One region of the Verrucosispora sp. WMMD573 genome, then DNA from elsewhere that is predicted to be linked to it. Evidence: riboswitches for the same ligand, from Rfam matches in the RefSeq annotation. Region 1 holds a riboswitch; the other holds the start of a gene.
The links. Region 1 has a riboswitch for S-adenosylmethionine ahead of O7601_RS22425 (ABC transporter substrate-binding protein). Riboswitches for the same ligand answer to the same signal wherever they lie in the genome.
Positions count from the first base shown of each region.

Region 2: linked by a shared signal. The riboswitch ahead of thrC (threonine synthase) and the one ahead of O7601_RS22425 (ABC transporter substrate-binding protein) in region 1 are both predicted to bind S-adenosylmethionine.

Region 1 covers NZ_CP114901.1:4,899,590-4,909,224, forward strand. Annotated here, with positions in the region: gene O7601_RS22395 (urease accessory protein UreD) at 1-229, opposite strand, end outside; gene ureG (urease accessory protein UreG) at 229-981, opposite strand; gene O7601_RS22405 (urease accessory UreF family protein) at 971-1,732, opposite strand; gene O7601_RS22410 (urease subunit alpha) at 1,732-3,435, opposite strand; gene O7601_RS22415 (urease subunit beta) at 3,497-3,820, opposite strand; gene O7601_RS22420 (urease subunit gamma) at 3,817-4,119, opposite strand; SAM riboswitch class IV at 4,527-4,639, shown strand; gene O7601_RS22425 (ABC transporter substrate-binding protein) at 4,902-5,786, shown strand; gene O7601_RS22430 (amino acid ABC transporter permease) at 5,823-6,602, shown strand; gene O7601_RS22435 (amino acid ABC transporter ATP-binding protein) at 6,599-7,330, shown strand; gene O7601_RS22440 (DEAD/DEAH box helicase family protein) at 7,393-9,635, shown strand, end outside.
Region 2 covers NZ_CP114901.1:892,480-902,114, reverse strand. Annotated here, with positions in the region: gene O7601_RS04210 (DUF4232 domain-containing protein) at 1-504, opposite strand, end outside; gene O7601_RS04205 (DoxX family protein) at 708-1,154, shown strand; SAM riboswitch class I at 1,274-1,409, shown strand; gene thrC (threonine synthase) at 1,419-2,705, shown strand; gene O7601_RS04195 (GNAT family N-acetyltransferase) at 2,948-3,967, shown strand; gene paaN (phenylacetic acid degradation protein PaaN) at 4,021-5,694, shown strand; gene O7601_RS04185 (GNAT family N-acetyltransferase) at 5,754-6,284, opposite strand; gene O7601_RS04180 (cold-shock protein) at 6,496-6,699, shown strand; gene O7601_RS04175 (hypothetical protein) at 6,828-7,829, shown strand; gene groL (chaperonin GroEL) at 8,106-9,635, shown strand, end outside.

The DNA.
Region 1 (9,635 bases):
AGGCGGCCACGGTGTGCACGCGTACCGCCGCACCGGGGCCGACCTCGACATCCAGCCGCAGGTCGTCGCCGGCCAGCGGCCCGGCCGCGCCGCCGACGACGTACACCGTGAGGCCACCGCCGGGGGCCGGCACCTGGCGCAGCAGCAGCGGACTCTCGCCGCGCAGCTCGACCAGGGTGGTACGGCCGTTCCTGTCGACGCGGGCCGCCAGCCGGGCGGTGGCCCGCATCAGGCCTGCCCGGCGGGGGCCGCCACGACCGGCGCGGGCCGGTCCGCGCCTGCCGACGCGGCCCGGTGGTGGGCCAGTTCGTGACGGATCCACCCGGCGACCTGGGTCGCCAGGGGGTCCTCGCTGATGGACTGGAACACCGTGGGCAGGTCGCCGCGGCGGGCACGGGCGTCGCGGTCCATCACGGACAGGTCGGCACCGACCATCGGCGCCAGGTCGGTCTTGTTGATGACCAGCAGGTCGGCGGCGGTCACCCCCGGGCCGCCCTTACGGGGCACCTTGTCCCCGCCGGCCACGTCCACCACGAAGATCTGCCGGTCGACCAGGCCCCGGCTGAACGTGGCCGTCAGGTTGTCGCCGCCACTCTCCACAAGCACCAGGTCCAGCGGACCCAGCGCGTCGGTCAGGTCGTCGACGGCGTCGAGGTTGGCGCCGATGTCGTCGCGGATGGCGGTGTGCGGACAGCAGCCCGTCTCCACCGCGCGGATCCGGGTCGGATCGAGCACCCCGGCGCGTTTGAGGAAGTCCGCGTCCTCGGTGGTGTAGATGTCGTTCGTCACCACCCCCAGGCGCAGTTCGTCGGCGAACGCCCGGCACAGCGCCGCGACCAGGGCGGTCTTGCCGGAGCCCACCGGCCCGCCGATGCCGACCCGCAGTGCCCGCGCGGCAGTCGGCAGCGGGGCGTGCGGGTCGACCCCCGGCTCGGGGTGGGTGTGGGGAACGGACTCGTCGTGGTCGACTTCAGGACGCAAAGAGACGCACCTCCCAGGTGACGTGAGCTTCGGCGTGGATGTCGGCGAGCGGAGCGGCGGCGGCGGGCAGCCGCTCCGGTGGTTCCTCGGCGGCGCGGGCCGCCCGCGCCGCGGTGGCGTCGCAGGCGCCGGCGAGCCGCACCAGCAGGGCCTGCACCTGGTACGGGTCCAGGCCGAGCAGGCGTACGGCGGCACTGGCCGAGCCGGTCACCGTCGCGTGGGCGGCGACGGTGGCCACCTGACCGGGGTTCAGACCGGCGGCGGCACCGACCAGCCCCAGCACCAGGGGCTGGTGTGGACCGTCCGGCCCGGCGGGCAGGTCGTCGAAGGTGGTCGCCGGCCAGATCCGGCGACCGGCCCGCAGCAGCGCCCGCCCCTGCCGACGGGACACCGACCGTTGGGCCGGCGAGGCGGTCCGGGCGTCCAGTTCGGCGTCGAGGCGCACGAGCGCCGCCCGTCGGCCCGGCGCGACCCGCTCCGGTGCCGACGGCCGTGGTGGCCGGCCCCCGGCGGGACGGCCACCGGTCACCGGACAACCCGGCGATCCCGAGGCCATCCGGCAGGTGGCGGCGGCGAACGCCGCCGCGACAAGTCCTGCGGTGGCCAACCGGCCCCGCAGGTACTCCCCCAGGGTGTCCAGGTCGGTCACCCGGCCGGCGGCGACAGCCGCCTCCAGCCCGGCCGAATGCGCGTGCGCACCGGCCGGGAAGCGCCCGTCGGCGAGGAGCAGCAGCATCGTCGTGGCGGTCATCAGAACAGGAAGTACCGCTGGGCCATGGGCAGTTCGGCAACCGGATCCGGCTCCACCACCACGCCGTCGATCCGGACCGTGAAGGTGTCCGGGTCGACCTCGATGCGTGGCAGGGCGTCGTTCTCCGGCAGGTCGGTCTTGCCGCGCGACCGTACGTCGGTCACCGGCACCACCCGACGTCGTACGTCCAGCCGCAGCCCGGCCTCCAGCGCCGCGGGCGCGACGAACGCCAGGCTGGTGGCCGCCGCCGCGCCGCCGTACGCGCCGAACATCGGCCGGGGCAGCATCGGCTGTGGGGTGGGGATCGAGGCGTTCGCGTCACCCATCTGGGCGTACGCGATGAGGCCGCCCTTGACGACCAGGTGCGGTCGTACGCCGAAGAACGCCGGCTCCCACAGCACCAGGTCGGCGAGCTTGCCCGACTCCACGGACCCGATCTCGTGGTCGAGACCGTTCGCCATGGCCGCGCAGATGGTGTACTTCGCGACGTACCGACGGGCCCGGTGGTTGTCGGCGGCGCCGTCCCCGGGCAGGGCGCCCACCCGGGCCTTCATCACGTGCGCGCTCTGCCAGGTACGCAGCACGACCTCCCCGATCCGGCCCATCGCCTGCGCGTCGGAGCCGATGATGGAGATCGCGCCTAGGTCGTGCAGCAGATCCTCGGCGGCCATCGTGGACGGCCGGATGCGGCTCTCGGCGAACGCCAGGTCCTCCGGCACCGCCGGGTTGAGATGGTGGCAGACCATCAGCATGTCGAGGTGCTCGGCAAGGGTGTTGCGGGTGTACGGGCGGGTCGGGTTCGTCGACGACGGCAGCACGTTCGGCTCACCGGCGACGGTGATGATGTCCGGCGCGTGTCCGCCACCGGCCCCCTCGGTGTGGTACGAGTGGATCGCCCGGCCGCCGATGGCGCGCAGGGTGTCGGCGACGAACCCGGCCTCGTTGAGGGTGTCGGTGTGGATGGAGACCTGCACGCCGGAGGCGTCGGCGACCCGCAGGCAGGCGTCGATCGCCGCCGGGGTGGTGCCCCAGTCCTCGTGCAGCTTGAATCCGCCGGCTCCGGCCCGCAGCTGCTCCCACAGCGCCTCTTCCGAGACGGTGTTTCCCTTGCCGAGCAGCAGCACGTTGACCGGGAAGGTGTCGAGGGCCTCGTGCATCCGGGCCAGGTGCCAGACGTTCGGGGTGACGGTGGTGGCCCGGGTGCCCTCGGCCGGTCCGGTGCCGCCGCCGACCAGGGTGGTGACTCCGCTGGCGAGGGCCTCGGCGACCAGCTGCGGGCAGATGAGGTGCACGTGGGTGTCGACCGCCCCGGCGGTGAGGATCCGACCGTTGCCGGCGATCACCTCGGTGGCCGGGCCGATCACCAGGTCCGGGTGAACACCGTCCATGGTGTCCGGGTTACCGGCCCGGCCGAGCGCCACGATCCGCCCGTCGCGCAGCCCGACGTCCGCCTTCACCACCCCCCAGTGATCGAGGACGACCGCACCGGTGATCACGGTGTCCAGGGCACCCTCGGCGCGGGTGGCCCGGGACTGGCCCATCGACTCACGAATCACCTTGCCGCCGCCGAAGACCGCCTCGTCCCCACCGGCGCAGTAATCCTGCTCAATCTCGATGAGCAGGTTCGTGTCGGCCAGCCGGATCCGGTCGCCGGTGGTCGGCCCGTACAGGGCGACGTAGCGGCCCCGCTCGACGCTGCTCATGCCAGCACTCCGCTTCGCTCCATGCCGCCGGGCGGCGGGTCTGACCTGCTGATCCGCGCGCTCATGCCGTCCGTCCTTCGTCAAGTGCTCCGGCGCACTCGCCGCGCAGGCCCGGCACGATCCGCGCGCCGCCCAGCGGCACCAGGTCCACCCGGCGACTCACCCCCGGCTCGAATCGCACCGAGGTGCCGGCCGGTACGGCGAGGCGCTGCCCCCAGGCGGCGTCCCGGTCGAAGTCCAGCGCCGGGTTGGCCTCGGCGAAGTGGTAGTGCGAGCCGACCTGCACCGGCCGGTCACCGGTGTTGACCACCAGCAGTGTGGTCACCGGCCGCCCGGCGTTGATCTCCACCGGTCCGTCGGCCGGCAGGATCTCCCCGGGGATCACGGGATCGGGTGGTGCACCGTCACCAGCTTGGTGCCGTCCGGGAACGTCGCCTCCACCTGCACCTCCCTCAGCAACTCGGGGATGCCGTCCTGCACGTCGTCGCGGCTGAGCACGGTGCGCCCGGCGGCCATCAGGTCCACCACGGACTGCCCGTCGCGTGCCCCTTCGAGCAGGAAGGCGGTGATCACCGCGACGGCTTCCGGATAGTTCAGGCGCAGGCCGCGCTCGCGGCGACGCCGGGCGACGTCCGCCGCCACGTGGACGAGCAGGCGGTCCTGCTCGTGGGGGGTGAGATACACGGGTGGCTCCCGGTGGATGTCCGCGCTCCCGTCGACCGCCGGCCCGGCGCCTCGACGCGCCGCCGCACGGGTCGGGGTTCGCCCGCCGACTCGACCGTCACGCGCGTCGGACCCGGGAGTTCCACCCTCCCGGCCCACGTGACGGACCACCGGCGGTGTCATCGGATGCGGACCGCACCGCCCACCGCTGACCAGACCGTAAGGGATCACCCACTCCCCCGGCAACACCCCCACCCGCCGTACGCACCAACCCCGCCGCGTTGATCATGAGGTTAGCGGCAGTCAGGGAGATCGAACTCGCCGCCAACCTCATGGTCAACTCGGCGGGGTGTGAGGGGGCCGGCGTGAGGGGGGTCATAGGGGGTGGACGGTGGGTGGGCGGGCGGGGGCTGATAGCGTCGGCGGCAGGTCATGAGTGCCAGCGCGAAGCCCCGGCTCGCTGGCCGGCAACCCTCCACCGCGCAGGGGTGCCCCGGGTGAGGACCAGGCATCGGAGCGATCTTCGGTGCAAGCGTGGCCTGGGTTCCCAGGTCATCACGACCTTGAGGAGCACCATGTCGTACCGCGATCGTTCGGTGGCCCGCCCGGGCCTGACCCGGCGTCGGCACGTCGACATGATGCGGGTGTGCAGCGCCGCGTGTAGCTGACCGCGTCGCTCCCCGTCACCGATCCCGCACGGGTCGGCTGACCCTCTGCCATCGATCCCATCCCAGCGGTCCGCCCGGCGGCGGACCGTCGGTGCGGCACGTCCGTGCCCGCCGCAGCTCAACCAGGAGACACCTGTGCGATTCCCTCCCGCCCTGACCCGCGCCGCCGCCGTCGGTGTCGCCGCGATCCTCGCCGCCGCCACCCTCACCGCCTGCGGCTCCGACACCGCCGGCAACGCGGCCGACAACCCGTACAACCTGGCGCAGCCAGGTGTGCTGCGGGCCGGCACGCTCACCGACGCCCCACCAAACGTGTACCTGAAGGACGGCAGGTTCACCGGCTTCGACAACGACCTGCTGGTCGCCGCCGCCGACAGGCTCGGCCTGACGGTGGAGTTCGTCGGCACCGACTTCTCCGCCCTGCTCGCCCAGGTCGGCAACCGCAGGTTCGACGTCGGCAGTTCCTCGATCACCATCACCGAGGCACGGAAGAAGACCGTGGACTTCGGCAACGGGTACGACTTCGGCTACTTCGGGCTCGACGTGCCCGCCGGTTCGACGCTGACCAGCTTCGACGAGTTGCCCGGCAAGCGGGTGGTGGTCGTGCAGGGGACCGTCCAGGACGACTACGCCACCGGGAAGGGTCTGGACCCGGTGCGGGTGCCCGACTACAACGGCGCGATCAACCAGCTCAAGGCCGGTACGGCGGACGCGTGGATCGCCCCCGCCGAGATCGGTGAGAAGACCGCCGCAGACAGCGGCGGCAAGATCACCGTGGCTGCGAAGGAACTCAGCCCGGCGCCAACCGCGTACGCCTTCGCCAAGGGCAACGACGCGCTGCGCGAGGCACTGAACAAGGCCCTCGACGAGGTGATCGCCGACGGCACCTGGACCCGGTTGCAGGAGCAGTACTACCCGGGCCGGCCGATCCCGGCCGACTTCACCCCGGGCAGCGGCGACGTGGTGGCACCCTCCGCATCGGTCGGCGCGGCGGCACCGTCGGCGTCGGCCGCTTCCTGACGCTAGGACCACGAGCGAGCAGGGCGGAGGTTGACCGTGGATCCGTTGCGCACCCTGTGGGAGACGTTCTTCGACTGGGAGTCGATGCGCGAGGCGCTACCCGAGATGCTCACCGTCGGGTTGCCGAACACGCTGATCCTGGCGGTCACCGCCGCCCTGCTCGGCTCGGCGCTGGGCATCGTGCTGGCGGTGGCGGGCATCTCGCGTACCCGTTGGCTGCGGTGGCCGGCGCGGGTGTACACCGACATTTTCCGGGGCCTACCGGCGGCGGCGACGATCCTGCTGATCGGGGTCGGGCTGGCCCCGCTGGGGTTGCAGGTGTGGGGGCCGAATCCGTACCCGCTGGGCATCCTGGCGCTGTCGCTGATCGCCTCGGCGTACCTCGGGGAGATCTTCCGCGCGGGCATCCAGTCGGTGGAGGCCACCCAGTTGGAGGCGGCCCGCGCGCTGGGTTTCTCCTGGCGGGAGGCGATGCGGCGGGTGGTCATCCCGCAGGGCGTCCGACGGATCCTGCCGGCCTGGGTGAACCAGCTCATCGCGCTGATCAAGGACTCCAGCCTGGTCTACTTCCTCGGCCTGCTGGCCAGCCAGCGCGAGCTGTTCCGCATCGGTCAGGACTACGCCGCGAACACCGGCAACCAGTCGGCGCTGCTGCTGGCCGGGCTGTGCTACCTCGTGCTGACCGTGCCGCTGACGCACGTCGTCAACTGGATCGACCGGCGGCTGCGACACGGCCGGCCGGCGGCCGGGCCGACCGACGACCCCGACGACCTGGACCTGGCGCTGCCCGGCGCCGCCGGAGGCAACCAACGATGAACACCTCGGTCAGTCTCAGCCTGCGCGACGTGCACCTGGCCTTCGGCAACCATCGGGTGCTACGCGGGGTGGACCTGGACGTGGCGCGCGGCGGCACCGCCTGCGTGATCGGCCCGTCCGGGTCGGGAAAGTCCACCCTGCTGCGCACCGTCAACCGGCTCCTCGAACCGGACCGGGGCGACGTGCTGCTGGACGGCCGCAGCGTGCTGCGCGACGACCCGGACGCGCTGCGGCAGCGGATCGGCATGGTGTTCCAGCAGTTCAACCTCTTCCCGCACATGAGCGTGCTACGCAACGTCACCCTGCCGCTGCGCCGTATCCGCCGGCTCGGCGAGGACGAGGCGGTCACCCGGGCCCGGGCCGAACTCGACCGGGTCGGCCTGGCCGCGAAGGCCGACGCCCGGCCGGCGCAGTTGTCCGGCGGGCAGCAGCAGCGGGTGGCCATCGCCCGGGCACTCGCCATGCGGCCGCAGGTGATGCTCTTCGACGAGGCCACCTCGGCGCTCGACCCGGAACTGGTCAAGGGGGTGCTGGCGCTGATGGCGGAGCTGTCCGCCCAGGGCATGACCATGGTGGTGGTGACCCACGAGATGGGCTTCGCCCGCCAGGTCGCCGACACCGTCGCCTTCATGGACGCCGGGATGGTGCTGGAGGCCGGCGAGCCGGCCGCCGTCTTCGAGTCGCCCCAGCACCCACGACTACGCCGCTTCCTGTCCCAGGTGCTGTGAGACCGACGCGAGCGCGTCGAACATCACCCTCCGGTACACGCTTCCATGCACCTTGCGTTGCAGTGACGCGCCGTCCGGTCGCCACGGCAGGCTCCGCAACCTCGGCTTCTAACGCCCGGTATAGGCTGTCGCTCGAATCTGCAACATCCAACTTAAGCGGGAGGTCTACGTTGAGCGACCGGGTCATCGACAACCCGATCATCAACTCACCGTACGGCCGGCCCACCCGCCACTTCGCCTTCGACCGGGACGGCATCACCGACCGGATCGAGGAGGAGCGGCGGCCGTCGAGCTTCTTCATCCCGGTGCCGCGACCTCGCAAGCGTGGGCAGCAGCTTGAGCTGCAGGTCTTCACCGAAGACGACATCAAGCCCAACAAGCAGGTCAATGATGTCCGGGAACGCGTCGACGCGTGGCGGGAGGCGGGCTGGCCCAACGTCACACCGGTGACCCGCCGCCTGCTGGAGTACTGGAACGATCCGGAGCGGGACAACAAGATCCTGTTCTGCCAGCGCGAGGCGGTCGAAACGGCGATCTTCCTCGCCGAGGGTGCGACCAAGTGGCAGGGCAGTTGGATCAACAACGACCTGGACGCGCACAACACCGAGCACAACAACGGTCTGCCACGAGTCGCCCTCAAGATGGCGACCGGCACCGGCAAGACAGTCGTTATGGCCATGTTGATCGCGTGGCAGACGATCAACAAGGTCCACGCGCGGTACGACAAGACGTTCGCCAAGCGCTTCCTGGTGGTGACTCCCGGCCTCACCATCCGTGACCGGCTGCGGGTCCTGTTGCCGGAAGATCCGGGCAACTACTACCGCGAGCGCGATCTGGTGCCGGCCGAGTTCACCGATGACCTCGGCCAGGCAAAGATCGTCATCACCAACTTCCACGCCTTCCAACTCCGCGAAACCCGCTTCGGCCGCAACGCGACCGGAAACACCAAGGCTTTGGTGGCACCCGGTCGACCTGACCCGTTCCGGGAAACCCCGGCCCAGATGGTCAGCCGGGTACTACGCGAGCTTGGCGGCTCGTCGGAGATCGTCGTCTTCAACGACGAGGCACATCACTGTTACCGGGGACGTGCCGGTGAGCCGGAACCGGACGCCGACACCGTCGAGAATCTGCGCGGCGACGAGCGCAAAGAGGCCGCCGACCGGGCCGAGGACGCTCGGATCTGGTTCAGCGGCCTGGAAGCGGTCCGGGCGAAGGTCGGCATCAAGAGGGTGTACGACCTGTCCGCGACGCCCTTTTTCCTGGCCGGATCCGGCTACCGGGAGGGCACCCTCTTCCCCTGGGTGGTCAGCGACTTCTCGCTGATCGACGCCATCGAGGCCGGCATCGTCAAGATCCCCCGGGTGCCGGTCGACGACGACCGGGTCGCCAACCGCGTGACCTACCTGAACCTCTGGCAGGAGATCCGGGATTCGTTACCCAAGGGTGGACGCCGGTCCAACCAGGACTTCACCGCAGCGGATCTGCCCGGCGCGCTGACCGCCGCCCTGCACAGCCTCTACGGCTCCTACGTGTCAGCGTTCGAGGCTTGGGAGAAGTCAGAGGCTGCTGCGCACGGGCAACCGCCGCCCGTGTTCATCGTCGTCTGTAGCAACACGACGATCTCGAAGGCCGTCTACGAGTGGATCGGCGGCTACGACCGTGAGCAGGCCGGTCATCTGTTGCCGACCGCCGGACAGCTACCCCTGTTCAGCAACGTGGCGGACGGGCGGTGGCTGCACCGGCAGCGAACGATTCTCGTCGACGCAGCGGAGTTCGAGTCCGGCAGCCTGTCACCGGAGTTCCGCCGCACGGCGGCCCGCGAGATCGCCGAGTTCAAACAGGAGTACGCGGACCGCTTCCCAGGCCGTAGCGCGGACGACATCGGCGACGCGGAACTGATGCGCGAAGTGATGAACACCGTCGGCAAACCGGGAAAGCTCGGCGAACCGGTGCGGTGTGTCGTCAGCGTCTCCATGCTGACGGAGGGCTGGGACGCCAACACGGTCACCCACATTCTCGGCGTACGAGCCTTCGGCACCCAGTTGCTGTGCGAGCAGGTGGTCGGCCGGGGCCTGCGGCGACGCTCGTACGTCGCCGACGAGGACGGCATGTTCACCCCTGAGTACGCGGATGTCTACGGGGTTCCGTTCCAGTTCATCCCCACGGTGGCCGTGTCCCGTGAGTTGCCGATGAAGCCGGTTCGCAACGTGCGGGCCGAGCCGGACCGCGACGCGGCGAAGCTAGAGATCACCTTTCCGCGGGTGGTCGGGTACCACCTGGAGATACCCGACGCGCCGCTGGTCGG
Region 2 (9,635 bases), 2.5 Mb from region 1:
CAGGGCGGTGCCGGCCGCCTCACCGGGGGCCAGCACCAGCGGCCGGGGTGGATCGTCGAAGCCGGACGTGATTCCCTCCGCGCCTTGGATCACCCGGACCGGGATGAGGGTGCCGTCCGCGTCCCGCAGTTGCGGCGCCGGATACCCGTGCAGCCGGTAGGGGCGGTCGCCGCAGTTGACCAGTTCCAGGCCCATCGCCCGCAGCCCCATGGCGGCGCTGACGCCGCGGTAGGTGATCCGGACGCCGGACACGGGGCAGCCGGACGTCGGGCTGTCGCCTCCGGCGAGATCGCCGTCCCGGGACGGCGTGCCGCCGAGATCGGCTCCGTCGGACGGTGCGCTGCCGGGTCCATGGGAAGCCGGGAGCGGGCGGGGCGGCGCCCCCGGGGCCTCGCCGGCCGGGGCGCAGCCGGCGAGCAGGCCGAACGCTGCGGCGATCGAGACCGGCACGGCGACGAGCCGACGGCCACCGGAAGCCGGAGTGCGGACCGTGGTGCGTGGCATCGCAGCATCGTCGCATCCGCCCGTGTCGGCTGGTGTTCCCGCCACCCACGCAAGCAGACCACAAGGTTTACACAGTGCTGCTGCCGCCGGAAGTTTCGGCCGCTAGACTGAGTGTGGGAGCGTTCCCAACAAGAGAGATTGAATCGACAACTATCTATAGATTCCGCATTCTGGTACCACCACCCCACTAGTAGGAGGTACCAATGCGCACTGACCGGTTCGGCGGGCCGGCTCTGTCCCTGTTCCGCATTGTCATCGGTTTGTTGTTTCTCATTCACGGCATGTCGTCCGTCTTCGGCGTCTTCGGCGGCAACCGTGGCACCGGCGAGGCGGTGCCGCTCGGCCAGTGGCCGGGCTGGTACGCCGCAATGATCCAGTTGGTCTGCGGCGCCCTTGTGCTCCTCGGCCTGTTCACCCGGCCCGCGGCCCTGCTGGCGTCGGGCTCCATGGCCTACGCGTACTTCGTGGTCCATCAGCCCGAGGCGCTGCTGCCGCTGCGGAACAACGGCGAACTGTCCGTCCTGTTCTGCTGGGCATTCTTCCTGGTGGCGGTGCTCGGACCGGGCACCTGGGCGGTGGACACGCTCTGGCGGCGCGGGGCTGCGACGGTCGCCCTGGCCGAGGGCGAGCGGCGGTCCGTGCCGGCCTGACGGCGATGCTCAGCGGCGCCGGGGGGACGGCAACGGCGCCGCTGAGGTTTCGCTCACAGGCTGGGATTGGCAGGCGACGGCCGCGTCCGGATTGCCTAGACTCGGCGGCACAACTGCATACCTCATCCAGAGGGGCTGAGGGATACGGCCCGACGACGCCCCGGCAACCACCTCGCGCGCTCACCGTTGAGCGTCCGGCGGGGCAGGTGCCAATTCCGTCCCCGCCGCAGGGTGCGATGCGGGGAAAGATGAGAGGACTTCGACATGACGTCGACGCTCGCCCCGTCCGGCATCGACACCGCCGCCAGCCCCGCCCGCGCCCTGGTCTGCCGGGCCTGTTCGGCCCGCTACCCGCTCGCCGCCCAGCATGCCTGTTACGAGTGTTTCGGCCCGCTGGAGGTCGACTACGACTCGGCCGCACTCGCCACCGTCACCCGCGAGCAGATCGAGGCCGGTCCACGCAATCTCTGGCGGTACGCCGCTCTGCTGCCCGCCGGTCAGGACCCGGCCACCCGGGTCACCCTGGACCCGGGGTTCACCCCGCTGGTGGCCGCCGACCAGCTCGCCGCCGAACTGGGCATCACCGCGCCGCTCTGGGTCAAGGACGACAGCGCCAATCCCACCCACTCCTTCAAGGACCGGGTGGTGTCGGTGGCGCTGACCGCCGCCCGCGCGCTGGGCTTCTCCCGGTTCGCCTGCGCCTCCACCGGCAACCTGGCCAACTCCGTGGCCGCCCACGCCGCCCGGGTCGGTGCGCCTTCGGTGGTCTTCATCCCCAGTGACCTGGAGCAGGGCAAGGTCGTCACGACCGCCGTCTACGGCGGCGACCTGGTCGCCATCGACGGGTCGTACGACGACGTGAACCGCCTCTGCGGCGAGCTGGTCGAGACGGACGAGTTCGAGGACACCGCCTTCGTCAACGTCAACGTGCGGCCGTACTACGCGGAAGGGTCCAAGACGCTCGGCTACGAGGTGGCCGAGCAACTCGGGTGGCGGATTCCCGCCCAGGTGGTCATCCCGATGGCCTCGGGCGAGCTGCTCACCAAGATTGACAAGGCGTTCAGCGAGCTGGTCGAGATCGGCCTGGTCGAGGCCCCGGCGGGTGGCTGGAAGGTCTTCGGGGCGCAGTCGGCCGGCTGCAACCCGATCGCCACCGCGCTGCATGCCGGCACCGACGCCATCACCCCGGTCAAGCCGACCGGGATCGCCAAGTCACTGAACATCGGCGACCCGGCGGCCGGGCTGTACGCACTGGAGGCGGTGCGCCGCACCGGTGGCTGGATGGACTACGCCGACGACGACGAGATCCGGGCCGGGGTGCGCCTGTTGGCGCGTACCACCGGGGTGTTCGCGGAGACGGCCGGCGGGGTGACCGTGGCGGTGCTGCGCAAGCTGGTCGAGTCGGGCCGACTGGACCCGGCCGCCGAGACGGTGGTGTTCAACACCGGCGAAGGGCTGAAGACCCTCGACGCGGTCGCCGGTGAGGTCGGCCCCACTCACCGGATCAAGCCTTCGTTGCGGGCCGCCCGCGACGCGGGCCTGCTGGGCTGACGACGACGAACGGATGAGTAAGCGGTATTTCGCAGGGAGTGAGCGAAACACGCCGCCAGGGACTTGACGACCGCAAACGGACGGCGCAAGATGCTCCGTGCGGGAGGGCGCTTCGCCGTAGACTTTCAGTCTTTACGACCCAGCGCCGGAGGCGTTGTGCGATCGTCCCTCCCGACCAACGTCCGAGCGGGCCAGCGAAAATTCGCTGGCCCGCTCGTCTGTCGCTGGCGCAGGCTGCCGTCATGACCATCACCATCACCCCGGTCGGGGCCGCCGACGAGGCGGCCGTCCAGCAGGCGTATCAGGTCGGTGCCGCACAGGTGGCCGCCGACGAGCCGGACTTCCCGCCCCTCTGCCGGCAACGATTCACCGCCCTTCTGCGCCATCCGATGCCGGGCTACGAAACCCGCATGCTGCTGGCGCGGATCGACGGTGAGCCGGCCGGTTTTCTCCGGCTGGACCTGCCGCAGTTGGACAACACCGAGAACGCCTCCGCTGAGCTGATCGTGCATCCGGCACAACGCCGCCGAGGCGTCGGCCGAGCGTTGGCCGAACATGGGCTCGGCCTGCTGCGCGAGCGCGGGCGTAAGCGGGTGAGTGCGATGAGCCGCGCTGAGCTTGCCGGCGAGCCCGGTCGCCGGTCGCCGGGTAACGCGTTCGCTGTGGCCATGGGCGCGGTCGATGCCCTGACCGATGTGCGGCGACGCCTCGACACCGCCGACCTCGATCAGGCGAAGCTGGACGCGCTGCGGGCCGACGCCCGGGATCGCTCGACCGGCTACCAGGTGCTGTGCTGGCGCGGGTACACCCCCGACGACCTGGCCGCCGACGTGGCGTACCTCGACGGACGGCTGCTGGCCGACGCGCCGATGGGCGATCTGGCGTGGGAGCCGGAGAAGGTCGACGCCGATCGCCTGCGCGGCACCGAACTGGCGCTGGATGCGCGGGGCCGCCGCCGTTACCACGTCGGCGTCCGCCACGAGGCATCCGGTCGGCTGGTCGCATGGACGCTGCTGGACGTCGGTGCCTCCGCGGACTGGCACTCGTTCCAGCAGATCACCATCGTCGACCCGGAGCACCGGGGACACCGGCTGGGCCTGCTTGCCAAGATCGAGAACCTGCGGCACCTGCTCGCCCACGAACCGGGCGTGCGGGTGATCGACACCTTCAACGCGGCCAGCAACGACCACATGATCGCCATCAACGAGCAGCTCGGTTTCCGGGTGCAGGACCGGTGGAGCAACTGGCAGTTGACCATCTGAAGTTGTGACACGCCCCTACTGATCTGAGGGCTTCGTGTTGCATGATGGCGGGCATGACGGAGACCCCGCACCCCCGCTACGACAGGCACGCCGAGACCCTCAACCGCGCGCTGACCGCGATCACGGAGCGGGGATACTGGTCCGCCTACCCGGAATCACCAAGCCCACGGGTGTACGGCGAGACCGCCGCCGCCGACGGCAAGGCCGCGTTCGAGGCGTACCTGGGTGGGAACTTCCCGCTCGACCAGCCGGGTGACGGCGAACGGGTCGCCACCGAGCACAGCCCGTTCGGCGTCGCCCTGAACGTGCGCTACCCGCACGCCGACGCCGACCAACTGGTCGCCGCCGCCTCAGCGGCGCTGCCCGCCTGGCGCGACGCCGGCCCTCAGACCCGGGTGGGCGTCTGTCTGGAGATCCTCGACCGGCTGCACAAGAACGTCTTCGAGTTGGCCAACGCGGTGCAGTTCACCAGCGGTCAGGCGTTCGTGATGGCCTTCCAGGCCGGTGGTGCGCACGCGCTGGACCGCGCGCTTGAGGCGCTGGCCTACGCGTACGCGGAGATGACCCGGCACCCGGGCACCGCGGGCTGGGAGAAGGCCGCCGGCAAGGGCGACCCGCTGCGGATGTCCAAGACCTTCCACGTGGTGCCCCGGGGCGTGGCCCTGGTCATCGGCTGCAACACCTTCCCGACCTGGAACTCGTACCCGGGTCTGTTCGCCTCGCTGGTCACCGGCAATCCTGTCGTGGTCAAGCCGCACCCGCGCGCCGTGCTGCCGTTGGCGGTCACCGTCCGGTACGCCCGGGAGGTGCTGGCCGAGGCCGGGTTCGACCCGAACCTGGTGCTGCTGGCCCCCGAGGCCCCCGGCGAGAAGATCGCCTCGACGCTGGCCCTGCATCCGGCGGTCCGGATCGTCGACTTCACCGGCTCCACCGAGTACGGCGACTGGCTGGAGGCGAACGCCCGCCAGGCGGCGGTGTACACCGAGAAGGCGGGGCTCAACACGGTGGTGATCGACTCCACCGACGACTTCACCGGGATGTGCCGCAACCTGGGCTTCACGCTGACTCTCTACAGCGGGCAGATGTGCACCACCTCGCAGAACATCCTCATCCCCCGGGACGGCATCGACACCGACCAGGGGCACAAGAGCTTCGACGAGGTGGCCGGCGGCATCGCCACGGCGATCGGCAAGCTCACCGGTGACCCGGCCCGGGGAGTGGAGCTGACCGGCGCGATCGTCAACGACGGGGTGCTGGAGCGGCTGGACGAGGTGACCAAGGTCGGTTCGCCGGTGCTGGAGTCGCGTACCGTCGAGCACCCGTCGTTTCCGGACGCCGTGGTGCGTACGCCGACCATCGTCAAGCTGGACGCGGGCGACACCGAGACCTACTCCCGGGAGTGGTTCGGGCCGATCTCCTTCGCCATCGCCACCGACTCCACCGCACACAGCCTGGAGATCCTGCGCTCGACAGTGGGTGAGAAGGGTGCGCTCACCGCGGCGGTCTACTCCACCGACGACGCGGTGCTGGACGCCACCGAAGCGGCGGCGATCGAGGTCGGGGTGCACCTGTCGGCCAACCTCACCGGCGGCGTCTTCGTGAACCAGTCGGCGGCCTTCTCCGACTTCCACGGCAGCGGGGCGAACGCGGCGGCGAACTCGGCGTTGACCGACGGAGCGTACGTGGCGAACCGCTTCCGGGTCGTGCAGAGCCGCCGGCACGTCTGAGGCGTGGTGGGGCTCCGGGGTCTTCCCCGGGGCCCCAGATCGGCGATCGTCTGTCGTGGCTACGCCGCCCTACGCATCTGGAGTTCGCGCAGGGTGGGGATGTTGGGGTGCGGGAGGCGGACGCCGGTGTCGACGAATCCCAGCCGCTGGTAGGCCCGGTAGGCGCGGTCGTTGCCGACCACCACCTCGAGCATCAGCTCGTTCCGCCGGCAGGCCCGGGACCAGGCCGCCACCCCGTCGACAAGATCCGCGAGCAGGCCGGTGCCCCGCCAGCTCGGGGTGATGTAGACGGCGTAGAGCACGGTCACCCCCGGCTCGGCCGGGTGCGCCATGCCGCCGGCGTGCCCGACGAGCCGGCCGCCCGGATCCGCCACGAACTGCGCTGTGCCCGGACCGGCGGAGACCTGGGCGACCCGGGCGGCGTACTCGGCGTGTGGCCGGGCCGCGGCCTCGGCGATCGTCTCCAGGAAGGCCAACGGCGCGTCCGCGAGCATCTCCAGACGCAGTGCCCGCATCCGAGCTGCGTCGGGTGGCTCGACTCGGCGGATGACGGCCCGGCGCAAGCCCGTTCCGTCGGTGGCGCTTGTCATGCCGGAATGCTTATCACAATGACGTACGACGATACGGACGATAGTAATACGCCCGATTTGTGGTCGTGCGCCGTCGTCACTCCTCGTGTAGCGTGCGATTTCGGTCACCCGTTTCAGTGGTCGTCGCCGACCGCCGAAACCGGTGGTTTCCGGGTGCCGGTGCGCCGGCGACCCGAGGTAGTGGAACGCCGTGCAGAGTGAGGAAAACACCGTGGCACAAGGCACCGTGAAGTGGTTCAACGCCGAGAAGGGCTACGGCTTCATCGCCGTCGACGGCGGGCAGGACGTCTTCGTTCACTTCTCCGCGATCGAGATGGACGGCTACAAGGCGCTGGACGACGGTCAGCGGGTGGAGTTCGAGATCGCCCAGGGCCAGAAGGGCCCACAGGCCGAGCGGGTACGCGTCATCGCCTGAGCGCCGACCACCCACCCCATTCGACCGATCGTCGTCGGGGTGGCGTGACCATCGCCGGAGGGGGCAGCGGTGCCGGCGCCCCACAAGGGAAGATCATGGACCGAGCCAGCCGTCGCTGAGGAGGTCCCATGTCCGACCAGCCGCCCCCGACAGGTCCGTCCTCTCCACCTCCGGGCGAGCCGCAGCCGCCCGCCGGATGGGCCGGCCAACCACCCCTGCACCCCGGCGGGACGCCGTATCCCGGCCAGCCGTTGTACGGCTGGTACCCACCGGGCGGCTACGGCCACGACCCCTCCGATGCCCTGGTCAACCCGCCCGGGGTCGGGCTGGGCGGCTGGTTCGCGCGGTGTGTGGGCGCCGCGCGCCGGGGTTGGCGACCCCTGTTGCCGATCCTCGTGCTCACCCAGGCGCTGCCGGCCGCACTGCTGTCGGTGCTCGTGCTGGCCGTGGACCCCTCGGCCCGCTGGGACGCCCAACTCGCCAGCGACTCCGCCGCGCTGCCGGCGAACTTCTGGTCGGACCTCGCGACGCTCCTGCTCGCGGTGGTCGGTGGCAGCCTGCTGCTCGGTGTGGTGCAGGCCCTCGGCTGGGCCGCCGGCACCTGGGTCATCGCCCGACAGGCGGTCGGCGAGTCGGCCGGCCTCGGTGCCGCTCTACGCTACGGAACGCGCCGGGCGTTGGGTCTCTGGGGTTGGACACTGCTCATCACCCTGATCGTCACCTTCGGGTTCTGTCTGTGCTTCCTGCCCGGCGTGTACGCGGCGTTCGCGCTGGCCCTGGCCGGCCCGGTCTACCTCTTCGAGCGGCACGACCCGCTCAGCAGGTCGCACCGCATGCTGCGGGACCGGCTGGGGCTGCTGCTCGGCCGGGTCGCACTGGTGGGTGCCGCCGTGATCGGTTTCTCACTGGCCGCGAGCGTGCTCGAGTCGCTGGCGATCCTGCCGTTCGGCACCACTCCGTTGGACTCGCCGGGCACGGCGGTGGGCGCGGTGCTGACGATTGCGGTGGTCGCGGTGCTGACGCTGCCGGCGTACCTCGCGCAGCTGGTCGGGCTGGTCGTCACCTACGCCGAGCAGCGGGCACACGAGGGCCCGGTGAACGCCGCCCAACTGGCGGCCGAACTCGGCTGACCCGGGCCATCGTGCTTGCACTCGGCAGGGCAGAGTGCTAAACAAGTCATTGGCACTCGCATGGCGTGAGTGCCAGCTGGTCGGGACGGTGGGGCTGCGGTCGCGCCCGTGACATAACCACGGGTGGGGCACGTGGCCGGTCGTCGCGGGCTATCCGGCCCGGCCGAGGAGACGTCGCCGTCGCCAGGTGGCGACGTCCCAAGGTGCGTACACCAGACGGCCCATCCGGGGCACAACACTCGGGTGGCCCGTGAGTGTCCAGGAGGACAACGCCGTATGGCCAAGATGATCGCGTTCGACGAAGAGGCGCGCCGCGGCCTCGAGCGGGGCATGAACCAGCTCGCCGACGCCGTGAAGGTGACCCTCGGCCCCAAGGGCCGCAACGTCGTGCTCGAGAAGAAGTGGGGTGCCCCCACCATCACCAACGATGGTGTGAGCATCGCCAAGGAGATCGAGCTCGAGGACCCCTACGAGAAGATCGGCGCCGAGCTGGTCAAGGAGGTCGCCAAGAAGACCGACGACGTCGCCGGTGACGGCACGACGACGGCGACCGTCCTGGCCCAGGCACTCGTTCGCGAGGGCCTGCGCAACGTGGCCGCCGGTGCCAACCCGATGGCCCTGAAGCGGGGCATCGAGGCTGCGGTCGCGAACGTCTCGGAGGAGCTGCTGAAGCTCGCCAAGGACGTCGAGACCAAGGAGCAGATCGCCTCCACCGCCTCCATCTCCGCTGGTGACACCAGCGTCGGCGAGATCATCGCCGAGGCGATGGACAAGGTCGGCAAGGAAGGCGTCATCACCGTCGAGGAGAGCAACACCTTCGGGCTCGAGCTGGAGCTCACCGAGGGTATGCGCTTCGACAAGGGCTACATCTCGGCCTACTTCATGACCGACCCGGAGCGTATGGAGGCCGTCTTCGACGACCCGTACATCCTGATCGCGAACAGCAAGATCTCGTCGGTCAAGGACCTGCTCCCGATCCTGGAGAAGGTCATGCAGGGCGGCAAGCCGCTGCTGATCATCGCCGAGGACCTGGAGGGCGAGGCCCTGGCCACGCTGGTGGTCAACAAGGTTCGTGGCACCTTCAAGTCGGTCGCCGTCAAGGCGCCGGGCTTCGGTGACCGCCGCAAGGCCATGCTGACCGACATCGCCATCCTCACCGGTGGCCAGGTCATCAGCGAGGAGGTCGGCCTCAAGCTGGACGCCGTCAGCCTCGACATGCTGGGCCGGGCCCGCAAGGTCGTGGTGACCAAGGACGAGACCACGATCGTCGACGGTGCCGGCGACGCCGAGCAGATCCAGGGCCGGGTCAACCAGATCCGGGCCGAGATCGACAAGAGCGACTCCGACTACGACCGGGAGAAGCTGCAGGAGCGGCTGGCCAAGCTGGCCGGCGGTGTTGCGGTGATCAAGGTCGGCGCGGCCACCGAGGTCGAGCTCAAGGAGCGCAAGCACCGCATCGAGGACGCGGTCCGCAACGCCAAGGCCGCCGTCGAGGAGGGCATCGTCCCGGGTGGCGGTGTCGCGCTGGTCCAGGCCGGCAAGACCGCCTTCGACAAGCTCGACCTGGCCGGCGACGAGGCGACCGGCGCGCAGATCGTGAAGATCGCGCTGGACGCCCCGCTGCGGCAGATCGCCGTGAACGCCGGCCTTGAGGGCGGCGTCGTGGTGGAGCGGGTTCGCAACCTCGACCCGGGTCACGGCCTCAACGCCGCGACCGGCGAGTACGTCGACCTGCTGGCCGCGGGCATCATCGACCCGGCCAAGGTGACCCGTTCCGCGCTGCAGAACGCCTCGTCGATCGCCGCG